2 regions of the Treponema pedis genome follow, and region 2 is predicted to be linked to the other one. Evidence: riboswitches for the same ligand, from Rfam matches in the RefSeq annotation. Region 2 holds a riboswitch; the other holds the start of a gene.

Region 1 (9,969 bases), 740 kb from region 2:
GCTCTTGATAAAATGCAAGAGGTAATGAAGACAAGAAACAGTAACGGAAGATACAAAGTGTTGTTATTAGTAACGGACCTTGAACAAGATGCACCTTGGCCTTCAAAATATTCGGGGAAGCAAAAAAAGTTTTCAAGTCCGTATCTTGTAGAATCAAGAATAATAAAACACGACAACTGGTACGAAATTACGGTTGATATGGGAATTGAAGAACGCGTAGTTACTACAACGTCTTCTCTTTTTTCCGACATTATAAAAAATGCGGGAAAAGAACGCACAAAAGCAAATGAAAAAGAAGCGTTAATTAAAACCAAAAAACCGTGATTGTAATATCGGCTTTCAATTTAAAATCGGACATCTTGTAAAAAACCGAATTAAATAGTTTTTAAAAGATGTCCGATAAACGGTACTTACAGGCAAACTTTGTTTATTTGTAAAAAGTTTAAGTTTTAAAAATACCGATTATAAATTGAAAAGCGTTAATTGTTCGCGATATAAAATTTGCAAATTCATTAAAGAGGTTTTAATTTATGTTTAAAAGAGTATTATACGCCTTATCTTTTGCAGGGGCACTCATTTTGCTTGCAAGTGTAATTTTTTTTCAGATGAAAAGAAAAAATTCCGTACAGGAAACAAAACCCGCAACAAAAACAATTATACCTGCCGCATCTTCAAAAATAGATAATCAAACGGGCAAAAACGAAACCGATTCAAAGGGTGCCGATGCAAAAATATTTTTGGAATTATCAAACGATGAAGTATTTATAGACGCAATTACAGGCGATTTAAACGGCGACGGAGTAGAAGACCAAATAGTTGCGGTAAAAAAATTGTTGGACCCTTTTTTTATATTTGATTATTTCCATTCAAGACCCGATTATGCAAAAATGCAGCCGTATTGAAGAAATACGAACACCCATTACACAGCCTAAATCTCTTACGTTTTATATTATGGAACCGGACAATTCCGCACCTGCAATTCTTTATTCGGGAATGACTTCAGACAACGGACAAAGTTTTTCAATTCAAAAAATAAATAAAGATAAGGACGGAGTTTTTTTCTTTACGCAAATTGCGGATATACATGCAGATATACAAATTCTATTACAGGAATTAAAAGGACAAAACATTTACGAAGAAGGATTTGCCGCATATAGAATACTCGCATATAATTCGGACAGTTCGGCACCCAATACGCTTAATCAAATTCAAACGGAATATGTATGGAACAATAAAACAAATATGTTTGAAAAAGGAAGAGAACAAAAAATTCCGGGAGAAAAAATAGAAAGCACTCTTTTACGCAAATTGCAAACCGGTAATATGGAATCGTTTATAGATTTTTTATCTCAACTTTGGTATCAATCCGAAAACGGTAAAAATTCGGGAAGAAGTATTTATTTGGATAAAAACGACAACAACATAATATTCAATTTCGACAATATTGAAGAAATATACGAAATAAAAACAACCTTACCGCGCAGATACGGTTTGTTTTTTACCGCAAATAATAAATCAATTCCGAACATTATACGCAGAGTAGATATAGAAATTAAGGGTGTAGATGAAATTCAAATACGGGTTATAGAAGACGTAGCCAGAATCAAATTCGGTACATCTTCTCTTTGGAACGGAACTTATAAAAAAAACACCAACCTTTTGCATTACACGAATACAAACAAACAAGATAAGGTTGAAAAAATAAGAAAAAAATTGGAACAGCCGGAAAGCAAATGGGAAACGCAAAACGGACAAACAATTTCTTTTACGGGAAATAAATATACTCTCACAAAAGACGGAAAAGATTCTTCAGGATACTTTAATATAATCGAAATTGAAAATAAAACCGTACTGCAAATGAAAACTTCGGAAAGTATGAATAAATTTTATTTAATCAATCTTGAAGAAAAAAATAAAAAGCAAATACTTACGTTAATTAAAATAAAACTGAACATAAACGAAATAATTCCAACCGGAGACGAACCGTCGGTATTTGTAAAAGATGCGGAATAGTTTATAATTATTCAAGTTGACATATATATTAAAACTCAATATAATTTAAATTAAATATTATGGAGAAAATGATGAAAAAGGTTTTTATTTGTTTTATCGTATCGGCCGTTTTTATTTTTACATCTTGTGCCGAAATAATAACTGTAATTGATGTAAAAGGTTCGGACTTGGAAAACTTAAATGCAGAAGGAACAAAAGACACTATTTTAATTATAGATACACGCCCGTATACGGAATATAAAAACGGACACTTGCCTAATGCAATAAATATTCCGAAAAGCGAAATAAATACGCGTGTAAACGAATTTGAAGATTGGAAAGAAAAACCTATTTATGTGTATGCCGATACCGATGACGACAGTTTTGAAGCTGCAAAGATTTTTGTCGAAGCCGGTTGTAAAATTATATATAATGCCGAAGGAATAAAACAGTATTCATACAAAACAATAAAATACGATTGTATGAGAGGTGTTGTTTTTGAACAAAAAATTAATTCTCCTAATATAATAATTATTGATTGCAGAACAAAACAGGCCTATGATATGGGGCATATACTCGGGGCAATCTCCATTCCGTCCATTCCCATTGCGGAATTTGAAAAAAATATTGCGAACCTTCCTAAAGATAAAAAGCTGTTTTTATATTGCAATGTAGGCTCCGCTTCGGCGAGAGCCGCACTGACATTATCGGAAGCGGGCTTTAAAGAAATTTATAATACCATAGACGGAGTTAGAGAATATCCTTTTAATCTTATACAGGAAGAAACTCCTCCGGACAAACGGCAATAATAACTTGACATAAATAAAAAAAACGCCTAAAATAATTTTACTTAAAACCCGTACCGGTACCGCAATTTCAGGTTTAAAAGGGAAGCACGGTGTAATTCCGTCACGGTCCCGCCGCTGTAAGAGTTCAATCTTTTTAAAAATATGTCACTGAGAAATCGGGAAGGCTTTAAAAAGGTGTTAAAGCTCGAAGTCAGAAGACCTGCCGGTATGCGGAATTATACTGTACTTTACGGTCGATAAGGTTCAGAATACAAATTATGTTTCTCATAAGGTTTTCTTTTTCAAAGTTCGTATTTAAAAAATTTATACTTCTTTGAAATCAAAAAGTATATTAAGAAGACTTTATAAATTTTTACTGTACTCTGTTATTTTTAATGCACACGTAAAGCGGTTTAAATTTAAGGTTTTAATCTTTTTATTTTCAAGGGGAAAAATTATGAACACCAAAAAGAAAATTTTCCGTTTTATGTTTCTTTTATCGGCGACGGTTATTTTTTTAAACTGCACAAAAAAAGAAGAAATGCAAAATGCAGGCGATTTTATGCAACCTGCCGGCGACGCTTATCCCGTAACAATTACCACCTACAATTATGCGGGAGAACCTATTGAATTGACTTTTGAAAAAGCTCCTGAAAAGGTTATAGCTTTTTATCAAAGTCCGATTGAAACTATGCTCGCTTTAGGCCTTGCAGACAAACTGATTCTTGCGGTAGGTCTTGACGACCCCGTAAAAGAAGAATTCAAAGAAGATTTCGGTAAGGTTAATTATAAAGACAAAAGACCGTCGAAAGAAGAAATTATAGATATGGAACCCGATTTTATTTTCGGCTGGTCATCGCTGTTTAATGAAAAGCGTTACGGCGATGTAAACTTTTGGCACGAACGCGGTACAAAAACATATATTTGGCAGGATTCCGGTTTAAAAAAACAAGAGTCGGTGGAAAACGAGTGTCAGGATATTCTCAACATAGGCAAAATTTTTAATGTAGAACAAAAAGCGCAAGATATTGTCGATAAGATGAAAGCCGAAATAGAAGCCGCAAAAAAATATGTTGAAGGTAAAAAAAAGGTACTGGCAATTATCATTGAAGTTGAAAAAGAAGGACAGTACAGAGTCTACGGAGCAAAAACAATCGGAGGGGATATTGCCCTTCAAGTAGGAGCTGAACTTGTAGGTACAGATAAAGGTTATATAGGCAAAGAAGAATTGATAGAACTTAACCCTGAGGTTATATTTTCGGTATATTACGGAGACGCAATTATAAAAGAGCAAGCCGTAGATATGCTTATAAAAGATGAAGCCTTAAAAAGTATTTCCGCCTTAGAAAACAAAAAAGTATTACCGATTACTTTAAGTGAAGTATATGCAAGCGGAATAAGAACTTATGACGGAATAAAAACGATTATTGCAGGTTTATATCCCGAACTTTAAAATTCCTAAATATGAACAAAAACAATAAAGATAGAGTGCTGAAAGCGGTATTTATCTCTTCGGCACTCCTATTCCTTTTAGGGCTTCTTTTTGTTTCGATTGTTTTATCGATAGGATTCGGAGCGGTACGCATTGTGCCTAAGGATATCCTTCAAATAGTTCAATTTAAAATTTTCGGAACGGGAACGCTTACTGCCGTTAAAAAATCCGCTATCGATATTGTATGGGTTATAAGGCTTCCGAGAATTATCTTAGCCTGTCTTACGGGTATGGGGCTTGCTCTTACAGGTGTAATTATGCAGGCGGTCGTAAAAAATTCTTTAGCGGACCCTTACATACTTGGCATCTCTTCCGGAGCTTCACTCGGAGCAACCCTTGCCATCGCTTTAGGAATAGGAAGCGGTTTAGGCCCCAACTACGTAGGTCTTTGCGCCTGTTTTTCAGCCTTCGCGGCATCTTTAATTGTAATGAAAGCCGCAAATATCAACGGAAGAGCAAATTCCGTAAAACTTCTTATGGCCGGAATTGCGGTAAGCACAATTTTTTCAGCCTTTTCTTCATTTATCGTCTTTACCGCAAAAAATAGGGAAGCTATGCGCAGTATTTCATTTTGGCTTATGGGCGGCTTCGGAGGTGCAAAATGGGAAAATCTTGGCTTATTGTCAAGTATTATACTCGCAGGGGTTTTCTTTTTTATGACGCAATACAGAACCCTTAATCTTATGCTTTTAGGAGACAGCGTATCCATTACCCTCGGAAAAGACCTTCATTATTATAGACAGGCCTATTTACTTTTAAGCTCGATTATAGTCGGGTTTTTAGTATACAATGCGGGAATTATAGGCTTTGTAGGTTTAATAGTTCCGCACATTGCCCGCATTTTTTGGGGAACTAATCATAAAAACATAATACCGGCCTCGGTTTTAATAGGAGCCGTAATTCTTATATGGGCAGATGTACTTGCCCGCTCAATTTCTTCATTAGGAGAAATTCCTGTAGGAGTGGTTATTTCTCTCATCGGAGCCCCCGTATTTTTATATCTTTTAATAAACAAAGAATACGGTTTCGGAGGAAGGACATAGATGACCTTGGAAAGTACGGCCTTGTCATTCGCCTTCGGCAATAAAGATATTTTACACGGTATCACTCTTTCGATAAAAAATAAGGGCATAGTCGGAATTATCGGGCCTAACGGCTCGGGGAAAAGCACCTTGTTAAAATGCCTTTACAGGGTTTTATCGCCTAAAAGCGGCATTATAATGATAGACGGAAAAAACATAAAAGAATACCCTTTTAAAGAAACGGCAAAAAAAATAGCGGTAGCGGCTCAACATAACGAAACTCATTTTGATTTTAACGTACTTGAAATGGTTTTAATCGGACGCTCCCCGCATAAGCGGTTTATGGAAAGGGATTCCGCAGAAGATATTAAACTTGCATACACTGCCTTAGAACAGGTAAATATGGAATCGTTTGCAGACCGTAATTTTTCCGAGCTGTCAGGAGGCGAAAAGCAGAGAATAATTTTAGCGCGAGCCCTGGCACAAAATACCGATTGTCTAATTCTCGATGAACCGACAAACCACTTGGATATAAAACACCGGCTTCAGTTTATGAGTCTTGTAAAAAAACTTAACATAACGGTTATTGCAGCTATTCACGACCTTAATATTGCGGCGATGTACTGCGATAAAATATATGCATTAAAAGACGGAAAAATAATAGCTCAGGGAGCCGTAAATGAAGTAATTACAAAAGATATAATAAAAACCCTTTATGAAGTAGAGGCTGAAATAATATATTGCAAAAAAGATGATAGACCGCATATAATTTATAAAGAAATTTAACTAAAGGTTTATGCGGACAATTTTTATTTTAAAACAATAGAGCTTGCCCTTAGCGAAAAAAAGCTATAGACTCGGTAAAAGCTTAAGTTATAATAAAAGACATTGCCTATACAAAATAATATTTTATAATTCTTACGGTTATTAACTTTAAAGGAAGTTAAAAGTGGAAAAATATAATAATAAAAACATAATTAACCACGGGCGAACTTAACGTATATATCAAAGATAGTGTGTAAATAAAAATAAAGTTTTAGGATACGATAAACGGCTTAGATGATAATGTTGCACAGGCACAGCTTGATGCATTAAAAAAAATAGATATTCACTCAAGAAACTGTTCGGCTGTTATTGTATATATTGTAATACTCTTCCGGTTGGCAGGCTGTACTAGACGGTTTTTTCTATAAAAGCTGTCGGGTTATCATACCAGCCTAATAATAAAAATTACAATTTAATTGTTATTCTTAATTAAAGCCATGAATATCAAAACCGAACTACCATTTAAACTTACTTAAAAATTCGTAAATTTAAGTTTTTTTCGGATTTATTCTATAAAAAATTTACCGATTTTAAATTCCCGCTAAACAATGTAAGTAATTTTCGATAAGAAAGAATGCCGAGGGGGTTAGAGTTTCTGCAGTATCGTATATTGTGTGCATAAGCTGCCAAGTTTGAGGAATTATATTTTTAAAAGGAGAATTTTTTTGAGGTTTTTTATTTTTAATTATCAGCTCTATTAAACTATGAATTGCCGTTTTGTTTTTTTCTTCGGTAAATTTAAAAAAATGAGAAGAAATATTTTTAGGTAAATATTGTAAAAGCAATTTTGCTTCATCGTAAGGCAATACGGTAATAACTTGAGCGGATAAACCTGAGGCAATAAATCCCGCATTATCACTGTAAGGCGTCAAAAGTGAAAGCCAGTTATTCGGACAAGCTTTTTCGGCATAAGCACAAGCTTCCGAATGTAAAATATCTAAAGCTAAAACTCTTTCCTTAGGACGCCCGCAAATACCGGATTGGGATAAAATTAAGGTATCTCCCCTTCCGCACATATCAAAAACAAAAATATCGGAGTTTTCCATTCCAAGTTTTTTTAAACCCGTTCCAAGTAAATATGAACCCTGCTTTGTTATGCCTTTTGCCCCGGCTTCTTCTCCGTCAGTAAAAATTATTATTATGTTATGCACGGAATTAATTTTAAGAAGGGTTTTTGCAAACAACATAAGTTGAAAACAAGCCGCAGAATTATCGTTTGCTCCTTCCGTGTTTTTTTCACGGTCATAATGAGCAACAAGGGTTTTTACCTTAAAAGCCGAACTGTAATTTTGCGGTGAATATTTAATTATAATGTGTTTCTTTTTTGCAATCGGTACAACCTTATGAGGAATTTCGTTTTCAGTAAGCCAAGCTGAAATAAAACCGCATCGGTCCATTCCAAGTTTTAAAAATTCAATAAATGCGCCGGAATTTATTCTACCGATGTACCGAACAAAAGCGGCTGTTAAAGATTTTTCTTGAGTATTTTCGCTAAACATTTTAAACCTGTAAATCGATAATTAACAATTATCATAAATATAATATCCGCTTAAACACGCACTTTATCAAGCTGTCTTTTATCTACGGCTCAGCTGTTTTTAAAATCATAGTTAAAAGTTATAAATATGCGGCATGGATACCGCCAATTTTATACACTGTCTAGTTTGCTTGAAAATTTATTTTGCAAACCCGCATTATTATATGCCGTTTCTCAGCCTTGCAGATTATTTTTTAATCTCTAATGCCCGGTTACTAAAGAGTTTTACAGCTTTTCTATTTCCTCTTTAGTTAAACCGGTCGCTTGAATTATTTTTTGTACCGAATCGCCAAGCCGTTTTAGTATTTGAGCCGTTTCCAGTTTCGTTTGCCTCGCTCCGTCGGAAAAGCCTTCGCTTCTGCCTTGTGCTATACCTCTAGCAATTCCTGCCTGTATTCCAGCTCTTCGTGCGTCCATTTCAAATGCTTGTATATTCATATATTCACGCCTCCTCTCTTCATCGGTTTTAGTTTTGCTCACTTGTTCTTCCAACCGTTTTGTAAAATCCGTATCCGGACTTTTTCCATTCATATAGTTTAGAAACCCTTTCAGTTCAGTGTCTGCTTCTTTTTCAGCAGCCTTGCTGTTGACTATAATTTTGGTCGTTCCGTCTTGAAATATTTGACCTGTTTCACTGCATATTGGTTGAATTGTATAAAGCGGTAAGCCTTGATTTAGGTAGTCGAATGTGCAAAAAAAGATGATGAACGTATCCGGTAAGTCGTTGTAGTCGTTTCCTTTATTGAGTGAGCTTTCATCAATTGCACATTGATAGTAGCGCATTCTTACGGGAAGATTCTTTTGGTCGGTCGTCTGCATTTCGATGTCGTAAAGCTTACCCGTATCATCTTCTATCATTAAGTCGAGGCGGACGCTTTTTGAGCCGATTTTGTTGTCTACGGCTTTTTGGTGAATGATTTTTACGATGGTGCCGACCCTATTTTTTAGAATCATCGTTAAAAGTTCTTTACACAGTTCTTCGTCTTTCATTACCGTGCAGAACATAAAATCGTCCGCTATTGTCAGTTCGTCAAAGCTCTTACTCATCAGCCTGTCCCTCCTCACGGTTAAGTATAGCATAAGATACGGAGATTTAAAAGGGGGAGAGGCGAACCGTGTTGTAAGGGGAAGGTTCCCCTTAGACCCCTTCGGTTTTGTAGGGGGAAAGAGAGACACTTGTCAGACGCAAGTTTCCCTCTTTCCCCCTACGACCCCCTATCTCCTTTTCAACGCTGCCAAAGGGGTGTCCCCTTTGGAATCCCCGGTATTTAACCGTGTGATGTTCGATTAAAAAGGTACGTTACGTACCTTTTTGGGCTTCGAGTTTTCTTGCAGAAAACTCGCGCCGGGGCTGTTCCGGCGGACGTCCTGTCCGCTCCCGCTTAGGTTTTTCAGGCAAAGGCGCTGACGCGCTTTGCTTGTGTGTGAGGGGCGGTTTTGCCAATCGGTAAGGCGTGTTTGCTTTACCGATATCCTTTTCTCAATGTTCAATGTGTAATTTAATTACCAATTCCTTATTCCCTCTTTGCGTACTCTGCGTGCCTTGCGGTTTTGTTTTTAACCGCTAAGAGCGCAAAGTCCGCTAAGGTCTTTAAGGTGCTACTGTTTTCCTCTCCCCCTCGTTTCTCTTTGCGTGCTCTGCGAGCTTTGCGGTTGTATTTTAACCGCTAAGAGCGCAAAGTCCGCTAAGGTTTTCGGGGTACCGCTGTTTATAAGCCCCTATTCCCTCTTTGCGTGCTTTGCGGTTTTATTTTAATTGGTAATTAAATTACACATTGAACATTGAGAAAAGGATATCGGTAAAGCAAACACGCCTTACCGATTGGCAAAACCCTTATTCCCTCTTTCTCTCTGCGAGCTTTGCGGTTTTATTTAACTGCTAAGAGCGCAAAGGGTGCTAAGGCTTTTCAGGGTGTTGCCGTTTGTAAGCCACTCTGTTCTTCTTTGCGTGCTCTGCGAGCTTTGCGGTTTTATTTTAACCGCTAAGAGCGCAAAGACAGCTAAGGAGTTTCGGAGTGTCGTGTAAAATAAAACCGCAAAGCACGCAGAGCACGCAAAGAAGAAATAGAGAGCTTGCAAAGTTTTGCCAATCGGTAAGGCGTGTTTGCTTTACCGATATCCTTTTCTCAATGTTCAATGTGTAATTTAATTACCAATTACCCCTACTGATTGTCTTCCCATTTTATGGAGTAGTAAACATCTACATCGCCATTCTCGCTGCGGACTTCATATACAAAATCTTTTGTCTCATTTAAGTGTATCTCTTGGCTCTCAAACTTCAGACAATCCCTGTCATAGTCGTAAAAAATAGTT
Region 2 (9,969 bases):
TTTTCGTCCCACAATTCAAAATACTTTGAAAGCCCTAAAATTATACAATCCTTTTCGAGCCCAGCATATTCCCGTAAACTCTGCGGAACCGAGAGTCTTCCGGTCTTGTCAAATTCTATTTCCTGTGCCGGCGCAATTAACCTTCTTGTAACAATACGAGACTCGGTTTTGAATAATGAAGCCTTAGCCATAATTTCGTCGGAAAGTTTTTGCCATTCTTCGGGAGTAAAAAGCCAAAGACAGCTGTCGATTCCGCGCGTTATAATAAGGCGCGCTTCGGGTAATCCTGAACGTATTTTAGCAGGAAACATAATTCTACCTTTTTCATCGAGAGTATTCTTATATTCGCCTGTCATAACGCAGTTTACCACTTTATTCCACCTTTTGCCACTTTTCGGCACTTGTTTACATTTTATCACAAAATTTAAGAATGTCAAGTATTTTTTATAAAAAAAGTGAAAAAAATACAAATTTTTTGTAAAAAAAATGCAAAATTAAGAGAAAATCGTCTGTAAATTCGATAAAAAAGAGAGAGCCGATAATTTTTTTTAACTTTTAAGTGTTTTAAATTTATTATAGGTTAATTTAAAAATAGGAGACGCTCTATACTTAAAAGTCCGTCGTTTATGACAGCCGTTTTATAATACCGTCCGTTAGAGCCTCAAGGCCGGAGACGCTCTCGGTTAAGTATAGGTGAGGTTCGATTTGCTCCAATTCCAAAAGAAGGAAATTGTCGTTTTCGTCTTTTAAGTAATCAACCCTCATATAAAGGGGAAGGCTTTCCAACTTTGAAAGTATGTTTCGGATAAAAGATTTTTCTTTTTCGGAAGTTTGTACGGAAGTTGAGGAGCCGCCGAAATGTTTATGAATTAAAAAACCGCCCTTTGCCGGAGTTTTTTTCACAGTTAATGTTATTTTTCCGTCTATGACTATTGAAGAGTGCTCGCCGAAAGTTTCAATTGAAGAAATATATTTTTGAATTAAAGGAAGTTTTCCTTTTCCGATAATATCCGAGCAAGCGGCTTTTATCTTTTCTTCTTCATCTATTGAATATCTGTAAGTATCTTTTCCGCTTGCACTGATATTCGGTTTTATAACTACTTTTTTCCATTCCGAAGGAATATTGAGGTTATTAAGGTTATCAGCCGTAACGGTAGGCGTGATTTTAATTCCGGTTGTTTGTAAATCAAGTAAATACCGCTTATCGGAATTTTTTTCAATAATGTCGAGCGGATTATATAATAATGAAGAGTTTTCTATTTTTTTCATTTGCCGCAAAAATTCGGTAAGACGGCCGTCGTAATCCCAACAGGAGCGGATTATAGCCAAGTCATATTCGGAAAAATCCGTTGAGGTATCGCTCCAAACCGTAATATCGGCAAGGTATCCCCTGTTTTGCAGCTCGTTTTGTAAAAGTAAATCGTCTTTTGTAGGCTGTTTTTTATATTCGCCGCTTACCAAGATAGCAATTTTTTTTCTTTTCATTTTTAACCCCTCCCAGTATATTCAAAGCCTATAAACTTAAAAGTATATCTAAAAAAAGACGAAGCTGCAAGCCTTTTAAATATGGATAACCTTTAAACTGTATGCTTATTAAAAACCGGCAGCGTTACGTGCTTCCGCCAACTGTTTTAAAGCTTTTATATAACAGGCCTTTCTCATAGTAACCTTATATTCTTCTTTTAAATTCCATACAAAATCAAAGGCTTTTTTAATTTTTTCACATAGGCGGTTATTTACTTCTTCTTCACTCCAATAAAAGCCCTGTAAATTTTGAACCCATTCAAAATACGAAACAATTACCCCTCCGGCATTTGCAAGTATATCCGGAACTATAATAATATCTTTATTCTGTAAAATAATATCCGCTTCCGGGCTTACAGGTCCGTTTGCGGCTTCAACTATTATAGGAGCCTTTATTTTCTCGGCATTTAATTCGGTAATTTGATTTTCCAAAGCGGCGGGAATTAAAATATCGGTTTCAAGTTCCAAAAGCTCGGCGGAAGAAATATGCTTAAAATCGCCAGTCAAAGTATCAAGCCTTTTTTTATTTTTTATATGAGCCGTAACGGCTGGAATATCGAGTCCGTTTTCATTATAAATTGCTCCCGAACTGTTGCCCGCAGCAATAATTTTAGCACCTTCTTTAAACATAAGTTCCGCCGTAACACCGCCTGCGTTTCCCAAACCCTGAATAACAACCCTCTGTCCTTTTAAAGTTTTATTTAAACGTTTTAATACTTCAATACAGGCAACCGTAACTCCGCGGCCTGTAGCTTCAGCCCTTCCGAGAGAACCGCCTAAAGCAACAGGCTTGCCCGTTATAACGGCAGGCGTAAACTCGCCGACCGCCGCACTATATGTATCGGCAATCCAAGCCATAATTTTCGCATTTGTACCCACATCGGGTGCAGGAATATCAATATGGGGGCCGATAAATTTGGCTATCCGTCTTGCATACCCGCGGGTTAATTTTTCAAGCTCGTTTTCCGAAAGTTCCGAAGGGTTCACGGATATACCGCCCTTGCCTCCTCCGTAAGGAATATCGGCAACGGCACACTTAAAAGTCATCCATGCCGAAAGAGCGCGGACTTCATCAATATCCACATCTTTATGAAACCGTATGCCGCCCTTTGCGGGGCCTCTTAAAGTAGAATGTTGAACTCTATAGCCGTTAAATACCTTTACACGGCCTGAGTCCATAACTACCGGTATGGAAACATGAAGCTCTCTTTCGGGGCTGAGCAAAGTAATATAATCGTCTTCTTTTAAACCTGCCGTTTTTGCGGCATCTTCTATAGTTAAAACGAGTTTTTCGTAAGTATTTCCCATAAAATTCCTCATTACAAAAGTTTTAAATTCTTAAGGAGCTTCCCCTTATGCATATCCAAAACCTTACGGACTTTCTTACAGTTAAAGAAAACGATTTCGGCCGCAGGTATTGAAAAGGTAAAACATAAAATTTAACCGGAAATTATGTATATTCTAAGGGTATCGGAGAATATACGTGTGAAATGCATAAGAAAACTTGACAAAATCTTATACAACAGCACAAGGAGCAATATTCCGGAAAAATATAAATGTAAACACGATAAATTCTTGCAGGTAACTCCGTATCCAGGCGGAGCACTGCACGGACAAAGACGGGCGTCTTTACCCTCATAGTCATTGGCAGGTCTTACGGCTCGGAGGTCATCGCTTGTTTCCGCCTTCCCGGGCTATATTTAAATATCCCAGTGGCAATTTTGAAAACACGCTATCTCCTTACGTCAGCCGGACTGCTCAGGACTTTCACCTGATTCCCTTTTCACCGCTTCCCTTAAGAAACGGCACCAAGACCGAAATCGCTGTAATAATACTACCCGATTATTACACCGTTGTCAACCTCCTGAATCAAATCCGCAACCGATAAACTCAAATTAAGGTACGCTTCCCCTTCCCGTTAATTTTTTTTAAACACTCTGATACGGTTATCTAAAAAATCGGAAAGAACTATTGTTTTGCCGTCGGGAGAAATATCCAAACCCGTCGGCTGGTTTCCCGCTTCTACGCTTTCAATGCGGGTAAGGGTTTCGGTATCAATAATATCCAGTCTCCCCATTACATAGCCTTTATACAAATAGCCCTTATCGGGATTATTTGGCCCTCGGCATGAAACATATAAAAACTTTCCGTCAGGCGAAAGCTGAATAGTATTGGGGTGGCTGAAAACCTTTACAGTTTTTATAAGGCTCTCGTCTTTAAGAGAATAAACTTCTATAACCGCATTAAGCATATCCGAAACATAAAGCCGTCCCTGTTTATAATCCGTAACAATATGCCTTTTTGCACCTTTCATTCCCGATTCCGAAACGGTTTTAAAAGTGTCAAGCTCTTTTTTTATAAGGCGGCAATTTGAATTCCCCGCAGCATCTTCAAACTGAGCGCAATAGATAAATTTACCGTCTTCCGAAAAAGCCATTCCGCGCGGAACCGCCTTAGTTTTAATTTTTTTTTCTTCGCTGTAAGTTTCAGTATTTATTACGCTTATATCGAAGGTTTGCCAATTACTTAAATAAACCCTGTCGGTTAATGGGTTATAAGCCATAACCTTGCTCCATTTGCCGCTCGTTTTAACTGCGGTTTTATATTCAAAGGTTGTAAGATTAAAAACATGAATTAAAGCCGTAGGCATCTGACTTATCCAAAGTTCATTTTTATTTTTTAATACAAGGGCTTCTACAAAGCCGAGTTTTTCCGCATACTCTTTAGGAGGAGAAATTCTCTTTTTTTCTCCGGTTTCGATATTGATAATATCCGCTCCGTTTCCGTCGAGAAGGGCTACGGCAACGGTATCGGAATTTACAAAGGTTACGCTTTTAGGCTGCCTTCCCGTAGGAAAAAAAGCTTTCGTATCGAATTTTGACTCTTTCCGTGATAAGATTGCAAGAGCCTTAAGTGAAAAAGGAGCTTTTAAGTCCGCCGTTTTTCCAACATCGTTTTTTAACCTTATAAGCTCATCGGTTAAATTTACCGTACGGAATCCTTTATTTTTAACTTCAATAGCGGAAGCGGAATCTTTAAGTATAAGACGCACCTTTGCAAGAGTATTATCCTTTTCCAGCACTAAGGGTTTAACCGTTTTGCCGTCAACAAAAAATTCGGTTCCCGTAAAGGGCTGAACAATTAAATCAAAATTAAATTCCGCAAAAACGGAAAAGGTAAAAAGAAAAAAAACAAAGCTCAGTTTTTTCTTTATTTTTTGCATAAACTAATTCCTTTCTCCCAATAATTGCTTTAATTCCAAAATTTCCGAAGCCATAGCGGAGCGCTGCATAGATTGATATTTTTTCGGAATCATTTCCTTACTTGTACTTTCTATTGCCGCAACCAAATTTTGTAATTCAATTTCATTAGGGTATGAGGGCGGAATAAAATCGGCTATAATTTCTTCCAAGTCCTTTTGATGTATCATTGCCCGCCCTTCTACCGTGGCGCTCATTTTCGCCCGAACTAAAATCGCTTCAATATCGGCGCCTGAAATATCGAATTTAATCTTTTTTATAATTGCGGGAAAATTGACTTCATGCGTTTTAATTTGCAGTTTACGCTGTAAGGTTATAAATAAATCCAATTTTTCGGCATCGTTTTCAGGATAAAACAAGGCAAGGTGCTCTTCCGCCCTGCCCTGTCTCTTTAAGTCTATCGGAATTAAATCCGGACGGCAAGTTATTAAAAACCAAATTATTTTGCCGCGATATTCCGTATTGCCCATAAAATTTGCAATTTGAGCAAAAACTCTGGCGGAAGTACCTGAAATATCGTTGGTTGTTCTGTTACCCAAAACTACGTCCGCTTCATCAATCATAACAGCAACCGGCGACATTGCCTTTAAAATATTTAAAACTTTTTCAAGATTCGATTCCGTAGCACCCTGCCACTGAGAGCGGAAATTTAAAAGACGCACCATCGGAATACCTATTTCACCTGCAAAGGCGGAAACTATAAAGGTCTTTCCCGTACCTATCGGGCCTGAAATTAAGTAGCCCATCGGAAGGACATCGTTTCTTGCCCTTTGCAAGGCCTTTGCGGCAAATTTAAACCGTTTTTTTACAAAATCGTGCCCCGAAACAAGGGATAAGTCGTATTCCGTATCTATAAATTCCAAAAGACCGAGGGCTTCATTACGTATTATTTCCCGTTTTCTTTTTGCCAAATGCTCAAACGTTATGGGACAATCGTCCTGATAAGATTCAGCCGCAATTTGGTGTATATTCATTAAGTTTAAACCGGATGTTAAAACGCCCATACGTTGAGCGGTTAAACTTCTTTCGGTTAAAAGAATTTCTTCCTGATTTTGAAGATATTCTAAAAATTCTATACGGGTATCGGTATCAGGCAAGGGAATACAAACCTTTATAGTGGAAGGAGCTGCCGTAAGACGCGGATTTAAATCGGTTAAATTTTCGGTCATCATTATAATTGAAATATCTTCGCGGGTAAATGAAGGCTCGTGAGACCATCTGTTTAAGGTTACAAAGCAATACCTGTCGGTTTCACTCAAGCTGCCTATATCGTCCGCAGGAATAATAGTTTCGGCATAATCGATTATAAGCACAATGCGTAAATCTTTTCCGAAGTTAAGAACAAAATAGCGTTCCAAATAAGAAAAGGCAAGACGCGGGTCGGAGGAGATAAAGTCTTCCAAAGGAACATCGGGAAAAACCCTGTGCATTTCCTCAAGATAAGCCTTATACATAGCCTCGGTACAAAAGGAAATGCCTCCCGATTTATCGTAGTAAACAATTATGTTTTTATTCCCGAAAATTACCTCCGAAATATAGTCGCGTATTTTGACGAAAAGAAAACTTCCCGCAAAACCCGCCGCCTGGTGGGGCAAAAAATCTCTTATATTTCCGTGAACAAAATAAAGGTTGGCCGTCTTTGAACAATACTTTATTGAAAGCTCTTGCGCCCAACCCGGTAATTCCTGTATATAACCGCTGTTTTCTTTTATCAGCTGTTTCCCTGCCATAACCCCTCCCGAGAGCTACATAATACAACAAAAGGGTAAAATTTTCAAGATAAAGGCATAATTCCAACGGCATCTTTTAACTTATAGAACCGTTTATATTATCTTTTAATCGTATTTTTTTTAAGGATTCCTCATCTATAGAACTATTTTCCGCTATATGCTATACTCTAATTTAATTATGGAAATTACTTTTAAAGACCTGGAACTTGACGAAATAGTTTTACAGGCAATTGAGGCAAAGGGTTTTGAAGAGCCTACGCCTATTCAAATTTTGGCAATACCGCGCCTTCTTTCGGGGGACGCAAATGTTATTGCAAAGGCAAGGACGGGGACGGGAAAAACGGCGGCTTTCGGACTTCCGCTTGTACAGGAATTGCGCTCCGATACCGGAAAGGTGAGAGCTTTAATTTTAGTGCCTACGCGGGAACTCGCAGTTCAGGTAGCTGCGGAAGTGGAATCGTTCAGAATAGAAAAATATCCGCGCATTACCGTTGTTTACGGAGGCGCTCCAATAGGACAGCAGCTGCGTAACTTAAAAAGCGGAACCGAAATAGTAGTAGGAACTCCGGGCCGTGTAATGGACCACATCGAAAGAGGTTCTCTTAAACTTGAAAACATAGAATACTTTATTTTAGATGAAGCCGACGAAATGCTCAATATGGGTTTTATAGAAGATATAGAAAATATTTTCGGCCATGCAAATCCTGAAGCCAGAGTATTGATGTTTTCCGCAACAATGCCTAAACAAATCCTTTCCATCGCTTCCGATTTTATGGGCGATTATGAAATTGTAGAAGAAGAACACAAGGAAGAAGAGGCATCTCTTACCGAGCAATTTTTTTGGCTGGTTCGCGAGGGCGATAAAACGGAAGCCCTAGTCCGTTTAATAGATACAACGCCCGACTTTTACGGTCTTGTATTTTGCCAAACAAAGGTGGACGCCGATGCCGTAGCAAAAGAACTTGATGAAAGGCATTACGAAGCGGCCGCCCTTCACGGCGACATTCCGCAAAGTCAGAGGGAAAAAATTCTCGATAAGTTTAGAGCAAAAAAAACTCGTATTTTGGTTGCAACCGATGTTGCCGCCCGAGGAATAGACATTGAAGGAATCACACACGTTGTAAACTACGCAATTCCATACGACGGCCCTACTTATACTCACCGTATAGGAAGAACGGGAAGAGCGGGTGCGGAAGGAACGGCGGTAAGTTTTATCCGTCCGAGCGAAATAAGACGCATCGAGTATTTAAGAAAACATGCACGCGGCGAGTTAAAAGAAGGAAAAATACCTTCTATAGAATCGGTAATAGAAACAAAACGGACACGTATTTTAAAAGAAACCGCGGCGCAAATCGAAAAATTATCTTTTGAAGAAAAACCGGAACAGGGATTTACGGCCTTTGCAAACAAACTTACGGAATATGCCGATTCCCAAACAGTCTTGGCATTTATCCTTCAAATGCAATACGGAAAATTTCTTTCACCGTCTCATTATAAAACAATTAAACCCGTAAAACCTGAGGGAAGAGGCGGAAAGAAAGGAAAAAAACTTGACGAGGACAGCCTAAGGCTTTATATCGGCGCGGGCAGAAGGGACGGAATTACAAAAAGACGTCTTGCCGAGCTTTTAAGTTCTCTTTTATCCATACCTGAAAGACTTGTAGACGATATAGAAGTTACCGATAAATTTTCTCTTGCAACCTTACCTAAAAATGCCGCAAATGACGCTTTGCGTCTTTGCAAAAAAAAGCGGGGGCTTCCCGATATGCATATAGACGTAAAAAGCTCCTCTTCGAATTTTTCAGATGAAAGAAAACCCGGCTTCCGCTCTAAAATGCGTAAACACGACAGCGTAAACCGTAAATCCTCATCTTCGGATTTTTCTACAGGTAAACGCAAGCATTCCGAAAAAAGGAAAAACAATAAAAGCGATACCGGCAAGGCGGAAAGATACAAAAAAAGATAAATTTTAATAAAGTAAAAAAAAGTTCCACCTTAACCTGAACGGTTAAAGTGAAACTCTATATGCGGCCTCTAAAAACTGCGGTTTTTAGAGGAGACGCAATTTTAACGGTTTAATTAAAAAACGGTTTGCTCCGAAACGGGTGTTTCAAGAGCTTTTAACGATTTTTCAACCAAAGCACGTCTTAAGCTTTTTTCATCGGCTTCATTCATTTTGGGGTCTCCGAGCGGGTGCGGAATAGCTACCGCCGGAACGATTCGGTTAGCTCCTACAGTTTTGGAAATAGGAACAACAGTTGCAATATGTACTACCGGGAGAACTCTCTCGATTTCTTTAACCATCGTTGCACCGCAACGAGTACATGTACCTCACGTAGAGGTAAGAATTACAGCCTGCACTCCGTCGTTTACTAACTTTTGAGCAATTTCTTCGGCAAATTTTTTAGAGCTTTTTACGGCAGTACCGTTACCTACAGTGGTGTAATACTTGTCGTGCAGCTTTCCGATTTTGCCTTCCTTTTCCATATCGCGTAATACGTCAACGGGAAGAACTCTGTTGGGATTGGCATTGCAATATGTCGGGTCATATCCTCCGTGAGCCGTTTCGCTGTCGGCGGAAGAAAGTTTAGCCATACCTGCAATGGAGTATTCTCCGTAGTGTGAAGCATTTGAAGCCTCAATGTGGTCCGGATTTCCCTTGGGAACAACACCGCCTGAAGTTACCAAAGCGATTTTAGCCTTGGAAATATCTTTTACGGCTGCAAAGGGAGGAACTCTGTCGAAAACGGGCATAGGATATTCGGTTACGAATTCTTCACCCTTAATTTTCTTTAAGAGCATATCAACCGCGCGTTTTGCACCGCGCTCTTCGGCAAAATAGTTTTCACGTACACCCTTAGGTAATAAACCTTCTTTTTCGGGGCAGCAGATTTTTTCACCTGTAAGCACTTTTTTTGCAATAGCTCCCATTGCGGGAACAGCTTCGCGCATACCTACCGCCGAATTCTTAGTTTTTACCGTGTACATAAAGGGTCTGAACACATCGTATCCGGGGTTTTCCTCGTACAAACCTGAAACGGCGGGAATTCCCATTTCAAAAGCGGCTTTTGCGGCATTACCGCAAGCCATTCCGTAGCGTCCGGCATTAAAACCGGGACCTGCAACTAAAAGGTCGGCCTTTGTTTCTTCAAGCACTTTTTTAACGAATTTAATACACTCTTCTTCGTGTTCGTTAAAATAGTTATCACCGCAGATAATGGTTTTTACTATTTTTCCGGCATCTCCTACAGCACCTTGGAGTCCGGCTCCGGGACCTGCCGTACCGTCGATTACTTCCGGTTTGTAGTCAGCCATGTCTTCTCCGCCCTTACCGGCAAAGAATTGGTTTAAATAATGAACAATTACTTTACTCATAGCTTAACTCCTTATATTCCTCTTGCCGTAAGATAGTGAAATCCGAGCTCATTTGTAGCACCGGTAATAACCTGAATCTC

What was found. Region 2 has a riboswitch for cobalamin ahead of DYQ05_RS10100 (Glu/Leu/Phe/Val family dehydrogenase). Riboswitches for the same ligand answer to the same signal wherever they lie in the genome.
Region 1: another riboswitch for cobalamin. It lies ahead of DYQ05_RS00215 (ABC transporter substrate-binding protein); the one in region 2 lies ahead of DYQ05_RS10100 (Glu/Leu/Phe/Val family dehydrogenase).

Annotation. Positions count from the first base shown of each region.
Region 1 covers NZ_CP045670.1:50,283-60,251, forward strand. The annotation lists gene DYQ05_RS00200 (vWA domain-containing protein) at 1-324, shown strand, start outside; gene DYQ05_RS13315 (hypothetical protein) at 531-902, shown strand; gene DYQ05_RS00205 (pallilysin-related adhesin) at 880-2,013, shown strand; gene DYQ05_RS00210 (rhodanese-like domain-containing protein) at 2,085-2,801, shown strand; cobalamin riboswitch at 2,839-3,022, shown strand; gene DYQ05_RS00215 (ABC transporter substrate-binding protein) at 3,238-4,233, shown strand; gene DYQ05_RS00220 (FecCD family ABC transporter permease) at 4,245-5,315, shown strand; gene DYQ05_RS00225 (ABC transporter ATP-binding protein) at 5,316-6,080, shown strand; gene DYQ05_RS00230 (M28 family peptidase) at 6,650-7,618, opposite strand; gene DYQ05_RS00235 (Rpn family recombination-promoting nuclease/putative transposase) at 7,882-8,703, opposite strand; gene DYQ05_RS00240 (InlB B-repeat-containing protein) at 9,819-9,969, opposite strand, start outside.
Region 2 covers NZ_CP045670.1:2,196,683-2,206,651, forward strand. The annotation lists gene mraZ (division/cell wall cluster transcriptional repressor MraZ) at 1-356, opposite strand, end outside; gene DYQ05_RS10095 (ATP-grasp domain-containing protein) at 625-1,485, opposite strand; gene DYQ05_RS10100 (Glu/Leu/Phe/Val family dehydrogenase) at 1,594-2,832, opposite strand; cobalamin riboswitch at 3,154-3,352, opposite strand; gene DYQ05_RS10105 (YncE family protein) at 3,443-4,738, opposite strand; gene DYQ05_RS10110 (ATP-binding protein) at 4,751-6,514, opposite strand; gene DYQ05_RS10115 (DEAD/DEAH box helicase) at 6,693-8,480, shown strand; gene grdB (glycine reductase complex selenoprotein B) at 8,594-9,889, opposite strand; gene DYQ05_RS10130 (glycine/sarcosine/betaine reductase component B subunit) at 9,901-9,969, opposite strand, start outside.